DNA from 3 places in the Bacillus basilensis genome. Region 3 is predicted to be linked to each of the others. Evidence: predicted binding sites of a transcription regulator. Region 3 holds the regulator's gene; each other region holds the start of a gene.
The links. Region 3 encodes LexA, which represses DNA repair genes until DNA is damaged. Its sites were predicted from a motif close to CGAACATATGTTCG; they were not measured.

Region 1: the regulator LexA is predicted to act here: its motif matches at 2,880-2,893, upstream of ACQVV1_RS08845 (Y-family DNA polymerase).
Region 2: the regulator LexA is predicted to act here: its motif matches at 3,734-3,747, upstream of recA (recombinase RecA).

Annotation. Positions count from the first base shown of each region.
Region 1 covers NZ_JBNTQO010000003.1:446,099-451,794, forward strand. The annotation lists gene ACQVV1_RS08830 (methyl-accepting chemotaxis protein) at 1-703, shown strand, start outside; partial or broken gene ACQVV1_RS08835 (hypothetical protein) at 799-1,174, opposite strand; gene ACQVV1_RS08840 (YolD-like family protein) at 1,218-1,559, opposite strand; gene ACQVV1_RS08845 (Y-family DNA polymerase) at 1,556-2,821, opposite strand; gene ACQVV1_RS08850 (hypothetical protein) at 3,164-3,391, shown strand; gene ACQVV1_RS08855 (glycoside hydrolase family 5 protein) at 3,708-4,976, shown strand; gene ACQVV1_RS08860 (M60 family metallopeptidase) at 5,538-5,696, shown strand, end outside.
Region 2 covers NZ_JBNTQO010000002.1:532,905-538,600, reverse strand. The annotation lists gene ACQVV1_RS06225 (TIGR00282 family metallophosphoesterase) at 1-422, opposite strand, end outside; gene rny (ribonuclease Y) at 587-2,149, opposite strand; gene recA (recombinase RecA) at 2,632-3,663, opposite strand; gene cinA (competence/damage-inducible protein CinA) at 3,807-5,045, opposite strand; gene pgsA (CDP-diacylglycerol--glycerol-3-phosphate 3-phosphatidyltransferase) at 5,066-5,644, opposite strand.
Region 3 covers NZ_JBNTQO010000003.1:9,547-15,242, reverse strand. The annotation lists gene phnC (phosphonate ABC transporter ATP-binding protein) at 1-152, opposite strand, end outside; gene ACQVV1_RS06655 (phosphate/phosphite/phosphonate ABC transporter substrate-binding protein) at 236-1,174, opposite strand; gene ACQVV1_RS06650 (bifunctional metallophosphatase/5'-nucleotidase) at 1,360-2,943, shown strand; gene ACQVV1_RS06645 (DUF896 domain-containing protein) at 2,984-3,223, opposite strand; gene ACQVV1_RS06640 (YneB family resolvase-like protein) at 3,269-3,925, opposite strand; gene lexA (transcriptional repressor LexA) at 4,067-4,687, shown strand; gene ACQVV1_RS06630 (DUF4097 family beta strand repeat-containing protein) at 4,773-5,579, opposite strand; gene ACQVV1_RS06625 (DUF1700 domain-containing protein) at 5,580-5,696, opposite strand, start outside.

The sequences.
Region 1 (5,696 bases), 440 kb from region 3:
ATCGGCTTCATCCTTATACACAAAACAAAAAGCCAATGAGGGTGAACAATTAGTAGAACAAACTGTAACGCAAATGCAGTCAATCCATCATTCTGTTTCTCAATCTGATAATGTAATTAAATTATTAGATAAGAAATCGCAGCAAATCGGAAGTATATTAGAAGTAATTCAAAATATTGCAGCACAAACAAATTTATTAGCATTGAATGCAGCGATTGAAGCGGCAAGGGCAGGAGAACAGGGTCGTGGCTTTGCAATTGTTGCCGATGAGGTCAGGAAGTTAGCGGAGCAATCATCCGAATCTTCAATGGAAATTGGAAGTTTAATTAATGAAATACAAGCAGATGTACATGAGACTGTAAAAGCTATGAATGAAGTAGGAGTTGAAGTGCAGTCAGGGATTCAGGTTGCGAATGATACAAAACAAAGTTTTTATGAAATCTCAAAATCTGCAAATGATATCGTGTCAAAAGTACATGGTATGGTGGAATTATCAAATAAAATGACAAGTGATGTAATGGAAGTCGATACATCAATTAATCAAATATCTATGGCTGTGAAAGAGAATTCTTCAAGTATGCAAACGATAGCCGGTTCATCTGAGGAGCAACATGCTTCTATGGAAGAGATAAATTCTTCAGCAATACAATTAGCACAGATGGCCGAAGAACTTCAAGAATTAATTGGTGGATTTAAGATATAAGTTCAAATTCTAGGATAGAATCCTAGATAGTATGTTTAAGGATAGAAGTTAAAAATCTTATAACGATAAAAGGAGCAATTTAATTTGCTCCTTTTTCATGTGAATTCTACATGAAATTTAGTATCAATGATTCCAAAAGCGACTTTACATGGGAACGGATTTCTCCCTGTTGAAGCAGCACACATACATGAAAGTACCCAGTATTCCAATTCTAAAGGTAAGCGGAATGCTTGGATACTACCATCATTGTTTTTTACTGTTACGATCGGTGTATTTACCCTAGTTGTAGCGAAACCATCTGTCGTTATCATCGCTACTGCATCATTATTATGAAAACCAGCGCTTAAAACCTCGTAAGTTATTCCATTTTTCTCATTGATAATCATAGGTATATTTTAAATAGGGATAGTTATTTATATCATTATGAGTAATTCTTCTCGCTGTATTCTTTCTTATCTGATTCCCTTGCATTTTATATTCTCCTTTATAATACTCCAAAGATAATCACCTAAATCTATTTTACGTCTATTATATTCGGAAATTGTATTGTCATCTTATTATAGAAAGCATCATTACATATGATAGATCTATGTAATGAATCTATATCGATAACGGTCATATAGTTGGTGAGTAAATAACCATCTTCATAATATGTAATTAATATCTCTTCTTCAGATAGCAACGAACATAGTAACATGTTCTCAATCAGTTCTTTCTCTTCAGAGGTTAAAGTGGGACGCGATACTTTAGATTTCTCTTTGATCATTTCACGTATTCCGACGAATTGTTCTGGCATTGCTGCAAACGGCGTCCATTTGACCATTCCTCTGCCTTTTGGCATATTAGCGTTGTTCATGCTTTGTGTCCCCCTAGCAGTGTGTTTCTGTATCTTGCTGTTGCATTATTTGTATAGGAAATTCCTCTTAATATGCTGTTTTTTCCAAACTTTGTGCGTATTTCATCCATTACTTTCGTTAGCTTTATTTCTTTTTCTCGTTGTATGATGTTATCAAAAAAGGAAATTTGTTCTTCTCCTTCACCAATTAGTTTTGTTAGAGAAATAGTAATACTTCTAATTGGTTCTCCAGTATATTGTTGATGTAGAAAATATAGACAAACTTGATAAATGTCCATGGTTAAGTTGGTGGGACGGCTTAAGGTATGTGTTTTGCTAAAGCCACCCGAATAACTTTTACTATATCCAATTGAAAATTGAACGGTTTGAGCAAGTTTGTTTTGTTGTCTTAATCGATAGCAAACTTCTTCGGTATGTTCCAGTAGGATAATCGGAAATTCTTCTATTGTATAATCACGCATTAAAATTTGGCTTTTTCCTATAGAAGTTGTAACCGGAACATATTTCTCTGAAATTCGACTAAAATCAATCCCATTACTATGTAAGTGTAATTCTTCGCCAATCACGCCGAAGCTTTGTTTTAAATATTTAAGAGGATAATTAGCTAAATCACCAATTGAATGTATTCCTTTTTGATTTAATTTTGTTTCTGTTTTATGCGAAATTCCCCAAAACTTACTAAGCGGTCGTATGCTCCATAATTTTGTAGGTATATCTTCGTATGTCCAATAAGCGACTCCGTCTTTATTTTTCTTTGCTTCAATATCTAAAGCTACCTTACTCATCAATAGGTTAGGTGCAATCCCGATTGTGCATTCAATTCGTGTGTGTTCATATATTTCACGTTTAAACTGTAATGCAAATTCATTTGGATTCCGAGCAAATAGATGGATGCTATCGGTAATATCCATAAAAAATTCATCGATGCTGTATTGATGAAAGTCTTCAATAGGAACATATTGTAGAGCTAACTTCGTTATGTAATTGGAGCACTTAATATAGGTTCTCATAATTGGATTCACAATAAGAATATCTTTTTGCCGAGGAATCTCGTATAGCCTTGCCAACTTCTTTACTCCCATTGCTTTTAAAGGTGGAGTTGCGGCTAAAACAATGGACCCATTCCTATTCACATCACCGACTACAGCTAATTTTGTATGAAGTGGGTCTAATCCCATTTTGATACAACTAACAGAAGCATAAAAGCTACGAAGATCAACACATAAAATGATTCTATTCGGTAAAATTGAATAGTCATACACTATAACTCCTCCTAATAATAACGAGAACGTTTGTTCCTATTCTTGTTCCTATTATACACGAACTTATGTTCTTTTATGAAGTGGTTTCTGAAAAAATATTTAATTATATGTAGTAGAAATAAGTAGAACGACAGAGAGAAGTAACGGCCAAATGTTATTGAAATTTCTAGGATATAAGCTGTATCATTTATATTGGTTAGTACAGGAAGAAAATGATGGGAGGATGTAAGGTATATTATCCTTTCAAAAAGTGATAGTAATTTATCGTAAAAAGAAGTTTCTATTACGAGATTATGTGAAAATATAATTTCAAATAATAGATTTAAGGAGGATGTTTCATAAATGGAGCAGGTTATACAAGAGTTTTTTTCTCCAAGTAAAAACTATAAGGTTCAAATCATTAAAAGAAAAGATGGGCTATACACAACAGAAGCTTATAGATGGATGGAGGATTGTGGATCTGAATTTTGGAGTTATATATCACAAGGATTGACTTTGATAGATAGTGAGGAACATGCGCGTAAAATTGCTATGGAGCAACTAAAGGAATGTTCAAGAGATGAGTTTTAAAATACCCTATTTTATCTGTAAAATTATGAGGGAGTATGTGTGATATTTTATGAAAATATAGAAGTGAATTTTATTTAATCTTATTTATTTTATAAGAATTGTAAGGTATACTAAAAGTAGGTGCAAAAATGCACTATTTGAAAAAGAGTGCAAGTCAAAAAGGAATCCATAAAGGATTCCTTTTTTGTTTTTTAGAAAATGAAGCAACTTCCTAATTATTTCTTTTTTATTTATGAGTGAATGACCTTCCGTTTTAAAAACATAAAAGGTATTTTTGGGAAATTGCCATATTCCTGTAACAAAACAAAGGTATGTTATGTGTGTAAAATATAAAGAGAAAGTAGGAAAAGTTGTGAAAAAAATTTTGCCAATTGTTGCGTTATTGGGCATGATGAATTTTGGAGTACAGGAAATGAATGTAAGAGCTGATACCTATTACAAGAGCGATTCAAAAATTAGTTTTTGGGATTCAAAAAGGAAGGGCACTAATTTCATGAATAGTACGTCATTACCTGAGAACTATAAAAGTGCAAAAGAAGCTAATATTGAATATGTTCGTTTAGCACCTGATAAATGGACAAAGGATAAAGATTTTTTATTTGAAGATAAACCAGATACCTCTGGAAAGGATTTTCTGATAGGTAATGCAGATAACTATCAGGGATTAGTAAAAGAGGATTTAGAAAAATTAAAAGCAGATTTAGATGCCGCACAATCGCAGGGAATGAAAGTTGTTCTTACAATGTTATCCTTGCCTGGTGATCGATGGCGCCAATTTAATAATAACAAGAATGACGACAGAATATGGGAAGAAGAGAAGTATCAAGAACAAGCAAGTCAATTTTGGAAAGACCTTGCTTTGGAACTAAAAGATCACCCCGCAGTGGTTGGTTATAATATTATAAATGAACCGCATCCAGAAACAGCTAAAAATAATAGATATAATGATTTTTGGACGGAAGATTACGAGAAATGGTATAAAAAAGTGAAAGGAACAACAGCGGATTTAAACAGATTCTATGAAAAGGTGATTAACTCTATTCGTGAAGTGGACAAAGAAACACCGGTTATTTTAGATTCAGGTTTATATGCTACTCCATGGGCTTTTAAATATTTAAACCCAGTAGAGGATAAAAAAACACTATACGCATTTCATATGTATGAACCATATGAATTAACGAGTCAAGGTGAAAAACAAAACAAGGAATATCAATATCCAGGACTAGTAAACGTAGGGGATTTAGAGAAACCTGTAATGTGGAATAAACAGGGATTAGAGAAATTTTTAAAGCCGATTCAACAATGGTCTAAGAAAAATCATGTACCATCTAATCGAATTATTGCAGAGGAATTTGGAATTAACCGTACTGTTCCAGGAGCTACCCAATACATGCAAGATCTCATTTCTATCTTCAATCAAAAAGGTTGGCATAAATCATTCTATGCATTTCGTGAAGATACATGGACAGGAATGAATTATGAATTAGGAACAGGAAAAATAAAATGGGACGAAGAGGGTAAACCGATACGCCAAGATAATTCACTCTGGGATGTAATAAAAAAAGATTTACAGGGGCATAAGTAGTTTAGAATGCTTGGTTTAAGAACTAAATGTAAGCATCTAATTCAAATAGAATTAGGTGCTTTTTATATTAAAAAAGCGGAGTTATATTAAAGATTCCGTCTTTCTTTTACATATAGAGTAGCAACCAGGTTTATATACAAAAAACAACAAGATTCTTAGAGAATAGTTTAGAAAAAAGCTAAGGAAGTTTAAATAAATGTGGTTGCAATTATTTAAACCATTGAAGTTAAAAAACTTTTATGAATTTTTCGCTAGATTATAAGCTTTAAATGTTGAAATTTATTTACTTATTTCGCCGAATGAATACATTTATACAATTAGATGGAAGTTATGGGTGTTGAATCAAAACATAATAGTTTGTTATTGATGAGTTTATCGTAAAGTTGTTATTTAATGTGTCATCAAATAGTATTTGTATACAATGATAAATAAAGAAAAGGAGATTATTATGAGAAAAAATAGATTAAAAGATACAACATAGATAGCATGAATAGCTTGGGTTGTAAAAACATAAAAAAACAAAAATCCTTAAGTGCATTAAGGAAAAATGAGGGAGAAAATATGGGGAATAATTCAAAATATAAAACGAGAAAAATACTTGCAGCCACCGCTACAGTAACTATGCTTGCAACTGGAATGATTTCTACAACAGATATCATTGCAGAGGAACCGCAGCAGCCAAATAAAATATCGACATCACTTCAAGATGAAAATTCAGTT
Region 2 (5,696 bases), on a different contig from region 3:
CGTTTTTTTGCAATATTAATTAATTCATCCACTTTACGGAATGGACAATCAATTGGAGGAAGGAAAGTACGTCCTTGTAAATTAATAACTGCAACTTCTGTTCCATTACAGTTTACAAAGATAAGCCCTTTTCCTGGAGTTCCTTCTGGAAAGTTAGCTGGTCTTGCAAGATATTTTGCATCATCAATAAATTCAAATACTTCACGGTTATCCCAAGCATGGTTTCCAAGTGTAACCGCTTGTGCCCCGCATTCTAAAAAGTTTCGATATATTTTTTCTGTAATTCCACGTCCACCTGCTGCATTTTCTCCATTAATAATGGTTACTGTAGGTGTATATTTCTTCTTTAATGCCGGTACGTATTGTTGAATCATACCTCTACCAGGAGATCCTACTACATCCCCAACAAATAATATTCTCATATGTCTTACCCTTCCTATGTACTACATTTTTTATTACTATAGCTTCAAGTGATTTCCTTACAATATATTTATTATAAGTTTGTTTCATTTGTATGCTATATATAACTAATTTCCTTTATTTTAACCAATTCCAACACAAAAAAATAAAGTGGTGTTTCACCACTTTATTTTGCGTATTCCACTGCACGTGTTTCACGAATAACAGTTACTTTAATATGTCCTGGGTAATCCAGTTCATTTTCAATACGTTTTCGAATATCACGAGCTAAACGATGAGCTTCTAAATCATCAATTGTATCTGGTTTTACCAGAATACGAACTTCTCGTCCTGCTTGAATTGCGAAAGATTTTTCTACGCCTTCATAAGACTCTGAAATCTCTTCTAGCTTTTCAAGACGACGAATATAGTTCTCAAGTGTTTCACTACGAGCTCCAGGTCTTGCAGCTGATAATGCATCTGCTGCTGCAACTAAAACTGCAATGATAGAAGTTGGTTCTGTGTCCCCATGGTGAGATGCAATACTATTTATAACTACAGGATGCTCTTTATATTTCGTTGCGAGTTCAACACCAATTTCAACGTGGCTACCTTCTACTTCATGGTCAATCGCTTTACCGATATCATGTAATAGACCAGCACGTCTTGCTAGTTTTTCATCCTCACCAAGCTCTGCTGCCATAAGTCCAGTTAAATATGCAACTTCCATAGAATGTTTTAAGACGTTTTGTCCGTAACTTGTACGGTATTTTAAACGACCTAAAATCTTAATTAAATCTGGATGTAATCCGTGAACACCCACTTCAAACGTTGTTTGCTCTCCGACTTCACGAATATACTCGTCCACTTCACGTCTTGATTTTTCGACCATCTCTTCAATACGCGCTGGGTGAATACGTCCGTCCTGTACTAGTTTATCAAGAGCGATACGAGCTGTTTCACGACGAATTGGGTCGAATCCAGAAAGGATAACCGCTTCTGGTGTATCATCGATAATTAGGTCAATACCTGTTAACGTTTCTAACGTACGAATATTTCGACCTTCACGTCCGATAATACGTCCCTTCATTTCGTCATTTGGAAGATTTACAACCGAAACGGTTGTTTCAGCAACATGATCAGCTGCACATCTTTGCATTGCAAGAGATAAAATCTCTTTTGCTTTCTTATCCGCTTCTTCTTTCGCACGAACTTCACTTTCTTTTACCATTACGGCAATTTCATGAGAAACTTCACTTTCTACTTTACCAAGAATAATTGCTTTCGCTTGTTCGCGTGTCAGATTGGAAATGCGCTCTAATTCTGTTTGTTGCTTTTGAACTAACTCTCCCACTTTGCTTTCCAACTCTTCAATCTGTTGTTGTCTCGCTACAAGAGAATCCTCTTTCTTTTCTAACTGTTGCTCGCGTTTATCGAGCGTTTCGTCTTTACGATCAAGGTTCTCTTCTTTTTGCATTAAACGATTTTCTTGTTTTTGTAATTCGCTTCTACGGTCACGAATTTCTAATTCAGCTTCTGTACGAAGTGTATGAATTTCATCCTTTGCTTCTAAAAGCGCTTCTTTCTTAAGTGCTTCAGCCTCACGATTCGCTTCGTCTAGAATACGTTTCGCTTCATTAGATGCACCATTAATCTTCGCTTCAGCAATAGACTTTCGAACAAAAAAGCCAACAACTGCACCGACTGTTGCAAGCAAAATGGAGATGAGTATCCAAACTGTACTACTCATGATTTCACCTCCCCTTGCTATGAATGAAAAAAGACTGTCGGCATGTACATTGAATACCAACATACAGCAAAGACCGTCGTCCCGCTTTTTTAAGGGACTTTCTTCATTTCACAATTAAAATGTCATATTATTATTTCGGCAAGATTTAAGTCTTACTCCGAATATTACTTCTCTTCTTGAGAAGAGTATTTCGTATATAAGAAAAAATATACATTCTCATTGTATCTATCGCAATTTTCATTGTCAAGCGTTGTCTACTTTTACTTTCTTTACCTTCAGCCCTGAATGTTGTCTGAATTTGAAAAATAGATAGCATATTATCCTGGAAAACCTTAGTAAATACCATTTCATTTACTTAAAACATATAAATATTCCTCTTTACACATCCCATTTGAGTCAAAAAAATATTTTTATCACTGCGATATATTCCACTTTAATAGAAGATAAAAAAATAAAAGACACGGTCCCGTGTCTTTTATTTTTTAATCTTGAAGAGTTGAATCTTCCGTGTCTTCCACACCAGAATCTTCACCAATTCCGTGATGATCACGAACAAAGAAGGCAATTTCCTCTCTTAAATCCGTATTCTCTTTTAAGAATTGCTTCGAATTCTCACGACCTTGTCCTAAACGCTCTTCATTATAAGAATACCAAGCACCACTCTTTTGAACGATATCAAGTTCAGAAGCCATATCTAAGATTTCACCTTCTCTTGAAATACCTTCTCCGTACATAATATCAACTTCAGCAACACGGAATGGTGGTGCTACTTTATTCTTAACTACTTTTACTTTCGTTTTATTACCAACGATGTCGTTACCTTGCTTTAATTGCTCCGCACGACGTACTTCAAGACGAACTGTTGAATAGAATTTCAACGCACGACCACCTGGAGTTGTTTCTGGGTTCCCGAACATAACCCCAACTTTTTCACGAATTTGGTTAATAAAGATTGCGATTGTTTTTGATTTATTGATTGCACCTGAAAGTTTACGAAGTGCCTGTGACATTAAACGAGCTTGTAAACCTACGTGAGAGTCACCCATGTCCCCTTCAATCTCAGCTTTCGGTACAAGAGCTGCTACAGAGTCAATTACAATAATGTCAACCGCGCCACTTCGTACAAGTGCTTCTGCGATTTCTAGTCCTTGCTCCCCTGTATCAGGTTGTGATAATAGTAATTCATCTATGTTAACGCCTAATTTTTGTGCATATACAGGATCCATCGCATGCTCCGCATCAATAAACGCTGCTTGTCCACCTTGACGCTGTACTTCAGCGATTGCGTGTAATGAAACTGTTGTTTTACCCGAACTTTCAGGTCCGTAAATTTCAATAATACGGCCACGCGGGTATCCGCCTACCCCTAGTGCCACATCAAGTGCTAAAGAACCACTTGAAATTGTAGAAATTCTACGCTCCGCTTGTTCTCCTAATTTCATAATTGAACCTTTACCGAATTGCTTCTCTATTTGTTTTAACGCCATATCTAATGCCGCTTGACGATCACTCATTCAAAATTCCTCCTTAACTGAATTGCTAATCTTATTATACCTATTTTCAATTCAATTTGCCAACAAAAATCGAACATTTATTCGATTTTTTTATTTTCCATTTAATAAAACTCCATTTTTGCATTAAAAAAGCTAGAAGAGACTCACATCTCTTCTAGCTTTTTATACAAATGATAAAATCCATATTTCGCCGAACGTTCCCTAATTTGTTGACGACTTCCACTTAAATGGAGAGGAAAGACTATAGTTGGTTCATCCTTAATCGCCAATCCAATGAATACCGTTCCCGGCTCTTTCTGTTCTGAAGCATCCGGTCCTGCTACCCCAGTGAAACTAATTCCGATATCCGCTTTTAATATACCTTTAACATTTTCAGCGAGATAACAAGCACATTCTTTACTAACTGCACCATCAGTAGACAACACTCCCCCAGGTACATGTAGAACATGTTGCTTCACATCATTATGATAACAAATGACACCGCCTTTAAATACTGAAGACACACCAGCACTTTCTGTCACTTGATTGCCGAAGAGACCACCTGTTAAACTTTCTGCACACGCTAAAGTTAATCCTTTTTTCTTCAATAACTCTATCGCTTTATAGTGCAGAAACTCTTGGTCATATCCGTAGAAAAATTCTCCTACTCTTTCTAAAATCAAATCTTCCATATGCTGGATGAGTTTCGCTGCTTCATCAGCATTTTGATGTTTGGCAGTTAAACGTAGTGTCACTTCTCCATCATTCGCAAGGGGGGCGATTGTCGGGTTCGTTTGTCTATCAATTAAATCTTGAACTTTCACTTCTAATTGAGATTCCCCAATTCCGAAAAAACGAAGCACACGAGAATAAATGTTTTCTCCTGTTGTAAAGTTACGTAAAAAAGGCTCTACATAACTTACATACATCGGCTTCATCTCTTTTGGTGGTCCTGGTAATAAAATATAAACTTTTCCGTTCTTATTTAACCCCATACCAGGTGCCATACCGTGATCATTCGCAAATACAGTTGCTCCATCTAAAACGAGCGCCTGCTTTTTATTATTCTCCGTGAATTCGCGGCCTGTACGCTTAAAGTAATCGCTTATTGAGGCTAATGCTTTTTCATCATACACAAGCTCTCCACCCAAACAAGAAGATATCGTTTCTTTCGTCAGATCATCTTTTGTCGGACCTAATCCACCTGTGAAAATAAGCATGTCAGCACGTTCTTCCGCAACTTCAATCGCCTGCTGTAATCGTTTGTTATTATCTCCAACTACAGTATGGTAGTACACATTAATTCCAATTGAAGCTAACTTCTCAGATAAAAACTGGGCATTTGTATTTGCAATTTGTCCAAGTAATAATTCAGTTCCAACCGCAATAATTTCAGCATTCATCCCAATTCCCCCATAAACTTCTATTTTGAGTTTACAAAAGCTTCTCTATTTTTCCAGAAATAATCCCATCCTGAAATAACAGTAAAAATTAATGCAATCCATATAAAGATATCAGCTACCGGAATATGGATTAAATTTAAAGGTACATCGTGTAATAAGTATGCTGCGATCGCAATAATTTGTGTCCATGTCTTAATTTTCCCTAGCTGATTTGCCGCAACTACTTCTCCTGTCCCAGCAAGTACAAGGCGTAAACCAGTTACCGCAAACTCACGGCTTATAATTACAATAACAATCCAAGCAGGTACGTATTGCATCTCAACTAATGTAATAAGTGCTGCTGAAACAAGTAATTTATCAGCTAACGGGTCAAGAAACTTCCCTAAATTCGTTACAAGATTATACTTTCTTGCGTAATGTCCATCAATCCAATCTGTAGCCGAAGCAATAATAAAGATAAGTGCTCCTACTAAATGTTGAATTGGTAAATCAACATCACCAATTGTGTATGAACCCCAATCAAAGGGTGCTAACATAATTACCATAAAAATTGGAATTAAGCAGATTCTAGATATTGTAATTTTATTTGGTAAATTCACAGCTATTCCTCCATCATATCAAAAACATTTGTTCATTGAAAAAAGTCATCGA
Region 3 (5,696 bases):
AGACGATTTACCGATCTGAGAAGTGTGGACTTTCCAGCCCCGGACAGCCCCACCATTACAACAAATTCACCTTTTTCAATTTTCAAGTTTATATTATTCAATCCTTTTGTACCATTCGGATATACTTTGGAAACATTTCGAAACTCTATCACACATCTTACCTACCTTCTATGAATTCAAAACGGCAAACTAACTGAAAACATACCTTTCCAGTTAGCTACCATTTCCATATGTATTATTGCGTTTTTACTTTCTTCCCATATTCACGAACGATATCAAATTTACTATCATCAGATTTAACATATCCTTCATGTGAATATACTTCTTTTATGATTTTGTGACCTTCCTCATTCTTTCCTATTTCAATGAAAGCATCCTGTAATTTCTTGCTCCACTCTTCATCTAAATCAGAGCGTACCGAAATCGTATCGTTTGGAATTTTCTCCGTAAATTTCACTATTTTCGTTTGATCGAATATATTCGGATAATCTTTTTTTACAATATTACGAGCATCTTGGAATACAACAGCTGCATCTACATCACCATTTAAAAGAGCAATAAGCGACTGATCGTGACCTTTTAATGTAACAGGTTTCACATCTTTTAACGGATCAACACCCTCTTTTAATAGTACAGCCGCAGGCCATACATATCCCGCTGATGACGTTACATCTTGATAACCAATTTTTTTACCTTTTAAATCTTTTACACTATTAATATTTGAATCTTTCTTAACAACAAACTCAGATTTATAAAAGTCTACTAAATCCTTTGTAGGAGCTCCCGTTTCATCGTCCACTCCAAAACGTTGTGCTTGTAAAATTACGTTTGCAGCCTTTTTCTCATGAGCTAGCACATAAGCTGTTGGGGGTAAAAATCCTACATCTACTTGCTTAGATGCCATCGCTTCTACAATTGTATTGTAATTCGTTGAAATACTAACTTTTACTGGAATATTTAATTTATCACTTAATAGCTTTTCCAATGGTTTTGCCTTCGCCTCTAACGTATCTGCATTTTGAGAAGGAACAAATTGAACATTTAAAGTCTTCGGTACATACCCTTTTTTCGTATCTGCATTTTTACTTGCGCTTGATTCCTTCGTTCCACACCCACTTAATAATCCCGCTGCTAGTACAACTGTTGTGCTCATTGCAAAAACTTTTTTCAACATGTTAATGCCTCCATTTTTCATTGTTATAAAATAACCTTTCATAAACATGAAGAAATATATCACACATTTTTACAAATAATTGATTATTTACAGAATCTTTACACATTCTATACACTCACATTAAAATTCTCTTCATATATTTGATATGCTTAATTTGTAGATAACAATAGAAAAGGTGAATAATATTGAATCCAAATCAAATTGTAACTTTAAACATCCTATTAACAAGTGATATACATGGTACTGTTTATCCAATTCACTACCAAGATAATTCTCAATCGGAAATTGGTTTAGCTAAAGTTTCTACTCTTATAAAAAAAGAACGTTCCGAAAATACAAACGTTCTTTTAATTGATAACGGTGACTTCATACAAGGAACACCATTTACTTACCATTACGCTACATACGAAAAAGATAAGGAAAATCCAATGTCTTTATTAGCGAACTATTTACGTTATGATGCTGCAGTTATCGGGAATCATGAATTTAATTATGGAATGGATGTATTAAACAATGCTATTTCTACTGCAAACTTCCCGTATCTATCAGCAAATATTTTAAACAAAAACAGTAAAGAACCTTATTTCGGGAAACCATATATAATAAAACACATTGAATCAAATATAAAAATTGCTATTTTAGGGGTGACAACGCATTACATTCCCAATTGGGAACAACCCCATCACATTAAAGACTTACAATTTGAAGATGCATTAGAAACTACAAAAAATTGGGTTTCTTACATTCGCGAACATGAGAAACCAGATTTACTAGTCGTAGCGTATCATGGGGGATTTGAACGCGATTTACAAACCGGGGTACCGACTGAAGTTTTAACAGGTGAAAACCAAGGATATGCAATGTGCCATGAAATTGAAGGCATAGATATTTTACTAACAGGCCACCAACACCGTGAAATTGCTCAAGCCGCAATAAATGGTGTAACAGTTTTACAAACCGGATGCAATGGACACTTCATTGGAAAAGTAACAATAACATTAGAAAAAACAAAACAAAAATGGGTAAAAAAAGAGAGTTGTTCACAATTATTGCCCGTGCGAGGAATTGCGACGGACCAGGATATTCTTTCCTTGGTTACCGATTATGAAGAAAAAACACAAAATTGGCTCGATCAACCTATTGGACTAATCTATGGGGACATGCGAATTTCAGATGCTATGCAAACTCGTTTGCAAGACCATCCTTTTATTGAATTCATAAATAAAATACAGATGGATATAGCTAATGTTTCCATTTCTTGTACAAGCTTATTCCATAATACATCTCCAGGTTTCCCTAATCGTGTAACAATGCGTGACATCGTTTCTAATTATATTTATCCAAATACATTAAAAGTACTTAGAATAACTGGAGCGGATATAAAAGATGCTCTCGAACTCTCTGCTTCTTATTTCATATTAAAAGCAGATGGAACCATCATCGTAAACCCTAGCTACATAGAACCAAAACCGCAACACTATAATTACGATATGTGGGAAGGAATTTCGTACGTATTAAACATTTCCAAACCAATTGGCGAGAGAGTAGAATCTTTACAGTATAAAGGCACTCCTCTTAATATGGATGAAGAATATGACGTCGTTATGAATAGTTATCGTGCAAGCGGCGGAGGGAACTTCTTTATGTTTCAAAATAAGCCTGTAATAAAAGACATACCAACAGATATGTCTGAACTTATTGCTGACTATATATTGAAGCACAAAAAAATAGAAGCAACAATCAATAACAACTGGAAAGTTATTAACTAGCGAATATAATAAATAAAAAAAGATGGGCTTTGCCCATCTTTTAGTTTAATTTTGCATTATCTTGCTTTTTTAAAGCTTTTAATTTCGCCGGTGTAACATCAGTACCTTGTTCGTTAACGACTTTAATTCCTTTAAGTTCGTTTAACATATTTTGACGAAATCCTTTTAAATATTGTTCACGTAGCGATTGACGCTCACGTTGTTCTTCTTCAGTTAAACCTTCAGCTTTTGCTTTTTTCGCTAAGAAGTTAATGCGTTCAACGAGTTCGTGACTAAGCATCTCGAATCCCCCTTCTAATCAAAACTGATTATTATCATACAATAGTTACTCTTCTTTATCAAGCAATTGCTTTGTATACTCTACATATCTACGATGTACCGTCGCTTTTGAAACATTATGACCAAAGCCGCGAAGCGTTGCTGCAATTTCTTCGAAAGTAAGTTCATTCTTGCGCAAACGCACAATTTCCTCAATTGGCACTTCTTTCTTCTCTCGTCCTACGCTTAAATGACGATTCTTTAAATTATTTTCTGGGCGATAGCCCTTTTCTACCGCGCGTTGCATACCACGTTTAATTTTCAAATTATGAATCTTTCTTTGATACTCTTCAACAATACCAATAATATCTAATACCATCGAATCCGAATCCGACAATTGTAATTCTCCATTATGCGTATGCGTGTATACTTTTATTCCCTCTTTATGTAAACAGTGCATTAATGCAATCTTTGCATTTCCCCTACCAAGGCGCGTTTCATCTTGTATGAGTAGCACATCAATTTGTTCGTCTCGAATTGTATCTAGCACTTCTAATATTCCATCACGTTCAATTGTATAACCACTAGCCTGCTCTTCAATCACCTTAGTAACATTCATTTGATAGCGCTCCGCTAAATGCAATAATTCATCTTTTTGACGTAATAATGATGTTTCTTGCGCTTCTTTTGTTGTACTCACACGTGCATAAATAATTGCATTCATTATGAACCCCTCTTTCTCACTATTATTTCCCTTCAGTGTAACATAAATTCGCCTTTTGTTCGAACTTATGTTTGTAGAATGTTTTTTCACATGTTATACTTATTAATAAGAAAAATGAAAGAAAACGAGGTGTTAGAAAACATGGAAAAGTTAACGAAACGCCAGCAAGACATTCTCGACTTTATTAAGCTAAAAGTACAAGAAAAAGGATATCCACCTTCCGTACGTGAAATCGGTCAAGCAGTCGGCCTCGCTTCTAGTTCTACAGTGCACGGACATTTATCAAGATTAGAAGAAAAAGGATACATTCGACGCGATCCAACAAAACCACGAGCAATCGAAATTTTAGGTGATGACCGAATGGATACAGAAACACAATCTGTTATTCAAGTTCCAATCATCGGAAAAGTTACTGCTGGATTACCAATTACAGCAGTTGAAAGTGTAGAAGATCACTTCCCACTTCCAGCTAGCATTGTTGCTGGAGCAGATCAAGTGTTTATGTTACGTATTTCTGGAGATAGTATGATTGAAGCTGGTATTTTCGATGGAGATCTAGTTGTTGTTCGCCAACAACAGTCTGCATATAATGGTGAAATTGTAGTCGCTTTAACAGAAGATAACGAGGCAACTGTTAAACGTTTCTATAAAGAAAAAGACCATTTCCGTCTACAACCGGAAAACTCTTCATTAGAACCTATCATTTTAAAACAAGTGTCAGTTATTGGTAAAGTAATTGGCGTATATCGTGATTTACATTAAGAATATAAAAGAAGATAATTACCTTATTTATATACGGTAATTATCTTCTTTTTGTATTTTGATAGATTTTCATACATTCTATTTCTTATGAACGCGTTTCAATCGTCACATCTCCCGCAGCAGTTTTACCGCTAATCTTTGTACTCCCATTACCAATTGTTACGTTTTTATTTTCTTCATTAAAAATTGTTACATCTCCCGCAGCACTTTGCCCGGTGATTACCGCATCTTGTGGTTTTTCCGATAAAACAATATCTACATCTCCCGCAGTTGAACTCGCTTCTAGATTATACTTAGAATCATGATCTAGAATATTTATTTCCCCACTGGTCGTTTTTGCAGTCACTTTCCCTATTACTTTTTTAAAGTTCAGCTCACCAGCTTTTGTAGATCCCTCCACATTCTTAGCCGTTACACGTTTCAAATCCACTTCACCAGCAAGTGTCTCAACACTTACACGGTCACTTTTCACATCACTTATTTCGATTTGTCCAGCAGATGAATTTACTTTTACATCTCGGTAAGAGCGTTCAGGCACAAGGAGAGTCAATGTAGACGTTTGAAACCTAAAATCGTAAAAGGAAAAATCAAATGAAGCACCTTTTTCTCTTTCCCCAATGATTTTTAATGTGTCACCATCTTCAGCAATACGAACCTCTTGTTTACGTGTATCTCCTGATTGCTTTACATAAAAAGAAGAGTCAGGCGATTTTTGGACAACAATATCCCCAGCATCTAATTTAACTTCTATATTTTTTAGTGTTTCGTTTTTGATTATATCTTCTTTGTTTCCTTTTTCTGCAGTTTGTACTGCTTTTTTATATGTTTGTGAAATCCCAATTACTCCAATAATGATACAAGCGATTGCTACTAACAATATTTTTTTCATCATCTACTCCCCTTTTATCATTTTGAAGTTCCATATTACATAACGTACGCATAGCCTTTTAAACCACTTCGTACTATAATAAGCGATAATACATAACAACAAACCTACGCCAACAAACGT